Regions from separate parts of the Pseudomonas kulmbachensis genome, predicted to be linked through region 1. Evidence: riboswitches for the same ligand, from Rfam matches in the RefSeq annotation. Region 1 holds a riboswitch; the other holds the start of a gene.
What was found. Region 1 has a riboswitch for manganese ahead of mntP (manganese efflux pump MntP). Riboswitches for the same ligand answer to the same signal wherever they lie in the genome.
Positions count from the first base shown of each region.

Region 1 (3,409 bases):
GTGCCGGAGTGCGGTTGATTCTTACCGGCGTGATCATTATCGCGGTGATAGCCGCCGTTAGCGGGCGCAAAAGCCAGCGCAGCCTTTGAATCAGGATAGAACCATGAGCGACGATATCTACGAGTTTCACGACAAGCGTTTTCGCAGCCTGACCTTGCCCAACACCCAGCTTGAGCGCCTTTACGATCAGTGCCGCTGGGCAGAGGGGCCAGTGTGGTTCAACGACGGTGGCTACCTGTTATGGAGTGACATTCCCAATCAGCGCATCCTGCGCTGGACCCCGGAGCAGGGCGTCTCGGTGTTTCGTGCCGCCTCCAACTTTGCCAACGGCAACACCCGCGACATACAAGGGCGATTGGTAACCTGCCAGCACGGCACCCGCAGCGTCACCCGCACCGAACCCGACGGCAGCATTACCGTGCTGGCTGACCAGTTTGAAGGCCGGCGCTTGAATTCGCCCAACGACGTAGTGGTGCACAGCGACGGTGGCATCTGGTTCACCGACCCGACTTACGGCATTCTCAGCGACTACGAAGGCTACCAGGCCGAGCCTGAACAGAGCGGGCGAAACGTCTACCGCATCGACCCGCACACGTTGCAAATTGCCTGCGTGGCTGACGACTTTGAACAGCCCAACGGCCTGGCGTTTTCCCCGGATGGGAAAACCCTGTATATCGCCGACTCGGCCCGTTCCCACGACCCGGATGCGGCGCACCATATCCGCGCCATACAGGTTGTCGACAACTGTCGCTTGGGCAGTTCTAGGGTTCTGACTCATATCGAGCCGGGCATACCTGACGGGTTGCGCATTGATGTCCAGGGTAATATCTGGACCAGCGCGGGGGACGGGATTCAGTGCTTTGATGCGAATGGGGTCATGCTGGGCAAGATCAAATTGCCGGAAAAAGTCGCCAACCTTACATTTGGTGGGCCGCGACGCAATCGGCTGTTTATTGCGGCCAATACCTCGCTCTACATGATTCATGTGGCTGTGGCGGGGGCGCAGGTGCCGTAACGGCACAGGGCTCTGGCGCAAGGCCAGAGCCCTGCAAGTGTTACACCGCGCTCAGATGCTCATACAGAATCGTGGCACCCACGATGATCAACACCACCCCGCCAACAATCTCGGCACGCTTGCCGACCAGGCTACCGAGTGCGCGTCCGAGCATGGTGCCGATGATCACCATGGTCATGGTGGCGAGACCGATGGCGGCTGCGGCCACCAGGATATTGACGTCGACAAATGCCAGGCCAACGCCGACTGCCAAGGCATCGATACTGGTGGCAATAGCTGTGACCACCAGAATCCAGAATCCGTGTTGCGACGGTTTGTCTTCGGGTTCGTCTTCTTCGGGCTTGACCCCGTTGTAGATCATGTACAGGCCCAGCCCCAGCAGCAGGGTGAAGGCAATCCAGTGATCCCATTGCGTGACGTAACTGCTGGCGGCCTGGCCGATGGCCCAGCCGATTACGGGCGTAATGGCTTCAATCACGCCGAAGATAAGGCCGGTGCGCAGTGCTTCGCTGAAACGTGGTTTGTGCAGGCTGGAGCCTTTACCGATGGCGGCGGCAAAAGCGTCGGTGGACATGGCAAAGGCCAGGAGAATCAGGGCAATTGGGTTCAATTCAGTCATCCAGTCGGGCTTGAGACAACGACATAGCACTGCGCGCCCGACTTCAGCACAGGTATGACGTTGGTCTCGCAAATCCAGACGGATGCTATGGCCACGGCAGGTTGCCGAGAATGTTGACCAGAGCGCCGCCACTTGCGTGACGGCCAGCTACTCCCCAAAGAGGGGGCGGACTATAGCAGCAAAATCAGAAAAAAAGCTGAAAGGCTAAATCTTGCCCAGGTTGATTCGTACTGTAGCCGCTGAGGAGAGTAGCGAGGCTGCGTTCGGCGACGAAGTCGTCGTGAAATCAGACGCTATGGTGTGTCAGTTGAGTCCGGGATTTAGGGTTTGCGACTGCTGCGCAGCCGAACGCAGCCTCGTGCTACTCGTCAGCGGCTACAGGGGTGGCGTATCGTCAGGCCGAGGTGCTGACCATGGAACCCGAACCACCTTTACCCTGAATTGTCAGCGCTTGTAGCAATGCTGCCGTCGCCTCCTGCAACGCCCCAACGGTCGCGGCCACTTGTGCCTGGGCGCCAGCCACTGCTGCCATCTTTGCCTCGGCGCTCATGTTGCTGGCCTGGATCTTTTGCAATTCCTGCATCTGCTGCTGCAGTTGTTTCTGCAGTTGGGCGATGTGTTTTTTAAGCTGCTTGACCGCGTCCGAGCTGTCATCACTGGTGTCAGCCGCTGGCGCCGCATTCGCGTCTCTGGATGCCCGCGGTTTCACCGGGTCGGTGGCTGCCGTGCTGGTGTCACTCACCGCGGTGCTGTCGGGGGCTTTGATGGTGGTCGTGCCGGGCGTGCTCTGAATATTCAGGCTCGATGCCAGGGGATTGATGCTGCCAACCATGTCGATTCGTCCTTTTGACTTTATGTCATTCAAGGCCATCGGCAGATCGCGCCGGTGCTTTAGTCAAAAAGGCAAAAAACAACGAGCAACCACTCATATGCTTATTCTATAAAAGTATTTAAATTAAATTTCTTATATCTATAAAGTCATATCCCTGCGTACAGGTCGACCAATCGACGCGCCGCACGAAATGAACCAGCACGGGACCTCCGTGAGTTTCTGATCGATTGGCGCGCCATTGGGTGTGCCCTGCGTGGGAGTGATTTATGTCTGCACCGTCTGCCTCTGCGATTGCCGTGAGCATCGCCCCTCAAGCCTTTGAAATCCGCCCGTTCAGCGGCGCAGTGGGTGCCGAGATTATCGGCCTTGATCTGGCATTGTCGATCAATGACCAGGACTTTGCGCGTATTCACCGCGCCCATCTGGAGCATCACGTGGTGGTGTTCCGCGATCAGCGCATTACCCCGCAGCAACAGATTGCCTTCAGCCGTCGCTTCGGCATTTTACAAATCCATGTGCTCAAGCAGTTTCTGCTGACCGGCCACCCGGAAATCCTGATCGTCTCCAACATTATAGAAAACGGCCAATCCATCGGTCTAGGCGATGCGGGCAAGTTCTGGCACTCCGATCTTTCCTATAAGGAGCTGCCGAGCCTGGGGTCGATGCTGCATGCCCAAGAGCTGCCATCCGAAGGTGGTGACACCCTGTTTGCCGATATGCACAAAGCCTGGGATGGCTTGCCGCAAGCGTTGCGCAATGCAGTTGAGGGCCGCTCGGCCGCGCACTCGTATACCGCGCGTTACAGCGAAAGCAAATTCGAAGGCAACTGGCGCCCGACCCTGACCCCGGAGCAACTGGCACAGGTCAGCGAAGTGGTGCATCCGGTGGTCCGTACCCACCCGGAAAATGGCCGCAAGGCGCTGTTTGTCAGTGAGGGTTTCAC
Region 1 covers NZ_OY817088.1:2,983,738-2,987,146, reverse strand. Annotated here, with positions in the region: gene U5A05_RS13655 (ABC transporter permease) at 1-89, shown strand, start outside; gene U5A05_RS13650 (SMP-30/gluconolactonase/LRE family protein) at 104-1,015, shown strand; gene mntP (manganese efflux pump MntP) at 1,056-1,625, opposite strand; yybP-ykoY riboswitch at 1,633-1,802, opposite strand; gene U5A05_RS13640 (hypothetical protein) at 2,029-2,466, opposite strand; gene U5A05_RS13635 (TauD/TfdA dioxygenase family protein) at 2,733-3,409, shown strand, end outside.

Region 2 (3,409 bases), 2.1 Mb from region 1:
GCCCTGTTTCGTTGGAATCCTGCGTTTGCAGCCTTGCCCGGTTTTCCGGCAGATCAGCAGGCCCAGTGGAATATCTCGCCCAATGACTCGGTATTGATCCTGCGTGCCGGTGCAGAACCTGGCCAACGTGAGCTGGCACGGGCGCGCTGGGGCTTGACCCCGGCCTGGCTGACCGACCTGTCGCGAACCCCCGCCCATGCCCGGGCCGAAACCGTGGCCGAACAACCGATGTTTCGCGATGCCTTGCGCCAACGGCGTTGCCTGATCCCGGCCAACGGTTTTTACGAATGGCGCGGCACTACCCGCAAACGTCCCTATTGGCTGACGCCGGGCGAGGGTTCTTCGCTGTTTTTTGCCGGTATCTGGGAGGCTTATCCCGTCGAAGGGCATGTGTGGCTGAGTACTGCGGTGATCACCCAGGCCGCCGCCAGTCAGCGCCGGCCATTGATTCTGGACGAAGCGGGCCAGCAGGCCTGGCTTGACCCCGAAACCCCCTTGCATGTTTTGCAGGCGCTGCTTGCCAGCCCGCAGACGCCATTGCGCGAACGGCCGTTGGCCAATCTGGTCAACGATCCCAAGCTCAATGCGCCCGAGTGCCTGACGCCGGGTTGAGATACGATGCGCACCATCTTTATGGAGATCTTTGATGGGTAAGTTAGCGGTAGTGTGCGCAGTGGGCGCCGGGTTGTTGCTGGGTGGTTGCCAGGCGGTGAATACCACCAATGGCGGCGCGGTCGGTGTTGAGCGCAAGCAGTACATGTTCAGCATGCTGTCGAGCCAGCAGGTTGACCAAATGTATGCGCAGTCGTATCAGCAGACTGTCAGCGAAGCGAGCACCAAGGGCGCGCTGGACAAAACCAGTGCTAACGCCAAGCGCTTGCAGGCGATCGCCAACCGACTGATTGCCCAGGCCCCGGCCTTTCGCCCGGATGCCGCGCAATGGAATTGGGAAGTCAATCTGATCAAGAGTGACGAGCTCAACGCCAACTGCGGCCCAGGCGGCAAGATCATCTTTTACAGCGGGATCATTGATCAGCTGAAGCTCAGCGATGACGAAATCGCCGCGATCATGGGCCATGAAATCGCCCACGCCTTGCGTGAGCACGGGCGTGAGTCCATGTCCAAGGCCTATGGCATCGAGATCGCCAAGCAGGGAGCTGGTGCCTTGCTGGGTTTGGGGCAGGACAGCATGGGGCTGGCCGATACCGTGGTGAACTACAGCCTGACCTTGCCCAACAGCCGCAGCAATGAAAACGAAGCGGACCTGATCGGCCTGGAGCTTGCTGCCCGTGCGGGTTACAACCCGAATGCGGCGATCACCCTGTGGCAGAAAATGGCCCAGCAATCACAGAACGCTCCGCCTGAATTCATGAGCACTCACCCGGCTTCCAGCAGCCGGATTGCAGCCCTGCAAGCGGCAATCCCGAAGGTGATGCCGCTGTATCAGCAGGCGCCGAAAACCCAGTAACGGCCAGGGCCTCACCCCAACCCTCTCCCGGAGGGTTAGGGTGAGGGCGCTTTTAAACCCAGCCGCTGATCGCCATCGCCTTGTACACCGCCACGACGGCCAGTACCACGAATGCGGTGGCTGCAAGACGGCGGATCAAGGTCAGCGGCAATTTGTCGGCCGCAAAGTTACCCGCCAATACCACCGGCACGTTGGCAATCAGCATGCCCAGGGTGGTGCCGATAATGACGAGCCACAGGTCCGGGTATTGCGCGGCGAGCATCACGGTCGCAACCTGGGTCTTGTCGCCGATTTCGGCAATGAAAAACGTGATCAGAGTGGTGACGAACGGCCCGTACTTGCGGGCAGTGCTGGCTTCGTCGTCGTCCATCTTGTCGGGCACCAGGGTCCACAACGCGGTAGCGGTAAAGCTCGCGGCGAGGATCCAGTGCAGCATTGCATCGCTGAAGAAGGTACTGAACCAGGCGCCCACTGCACCGGCTGCGGCATGGTTGGCCAGGGTTGCGACCACGATACCGGCGATAATCGGCCAGGGTTTGCGAAAGCGTGCGGCGAGAATGAGAGCGAGCAGCTGCGTCTTGTCGCCGATTTCGGCCAAGGCAACGATTGCGGTAGGAACGAGTAAGGAGTCGAGCATCATCAGGTGGTTTCCAGGGGCGGGTCGACACGGCTATGACACGTACAGCCTTCCCGCCCCGGGTAAGGTGTTCGTGTCATAGGTCTTGTCAAACCCCGGTCCGTCTGTGCGGACACCTGGGTCGCATACGCCATGGTCTGTTGACCAAGTATGTTGACGTATGCCGAATGAGCGTGGAGCTCAAGGGAGACTACTCCCCTAGGACGGAGCGGATTCTGCCTAGGCAAATCCGATCCGGCAAGCTCTTATTTGCCAATCACCTCAGCGACGCTTGGCACTGTAAATCCGAAAACCCTGACCTTCAGCCTTGACCGCACAGGCACCAAAATGCTCTTCGATCAACGGTTGATAGCGCAAGAAGCTGTTGGCCACAATTCGTAGTTCGCCACCAGATTTCAGATGTTTCACTGCTTTTTGCAGCAAGTTCTCGGTTGCCTTGTAATCGGTATGCACCCCGACATGGAACGGCGGGTTACTCAGGATCGAGTTCAGGCCCATAGGTGCTGCGTCGATACCGTTGCCGGTAATCACTTCGCCTTCCAGACCGTTGGCCGCAAGGGTCAGACGGCTACTGGCAGTGGCGAAGGCATCCACATCGAGCAAGGTCACAGTGTTGTGCGGGTAACGCCGCTTGACCGCAGCACCGAGTACGCCCGCGCCGCAGCCGAAGTCCAGCACGTGGCCGCTGGGCAGTTTGTCCAGATGTTCAAGCAGCAAGGCGCTGCCGCGATCCAGGCGACCGTGGCTGAATACACCTGGCAGGCTCACGATTTTAAGCGGGCCTTCGGCCAGCGGCAGTTCGTAATGTTGCGCGAGGTCTTCCAGTACCGGCACTTGCGGGGCGTTATCCACCGTCACTTGCCACAGTTGGCAATGGCGCGCGCTGTCGAGCTTGCGTGGTTTGCCGAACGGAACCAGTTGCTTGGACGCGCCTTCAATGCCGCCCTTTTTTTCCCCGACCAAAAATACATCGGCGCCGGGCAGGCGTGAGGCCACCGCCTTGAGCACGTAGTCACTCAGCTCCTTGGACTTGGGCAGAAACACCACAGCGGTGTCAAACGCCCGTTGCGGAATTTCGACACCGAACTGCACGCGTCCTTCAAAACGGGCGTCGAGCACGGCCTGATCACCGGCGTGCCAGCACCAGCCGTGGGCATCGGGCAATTCACTCAGTAGTTCGTCAGCCGGCAAGCCGACCAACAGCACCGAACCTTGAAAGTATTCAGGCTGACGAAGCAGTACTTCACTGCGCGGATCCATAATCTGCTCCTCAAAAAGGGGCGCAGTCTATCAACTGACGACTC
Region 2 covers NZ_OY817088.1:915,018-918,426, forward strand. Annotated here, with positions in the region: gene U5A05_RS04365 (SOS response-associated peptidase) at 1-612, shown strand, start outside; gene U5A05_RS04370 (M48 family metallopeptidase) at 647-1,468, shown strand; gene U5A05_RS04375 (TMEM165/GDT1 family protein) at 1,521-2,105, opposite strand; yybP-ykoY riboswitch at 2,196-2,317, opposite strand; gene U5A05_RS04380 (class I SAM-dependent methyltransferase) at 2,367-3,365, opposite strand; gene U5A05_RS04385 (2-hydroxyacid dehydrogenase) at 3,396-3,409, opposite strand, start outside.
Region 2: linked by a shared signal. The riboswitch ahead of U5A05_RS04375 (TMEM165/GDT1 family protein) and the one ahead of mntP (manganese efflux pump MntP) in region 1 are both predicted to bind manganese.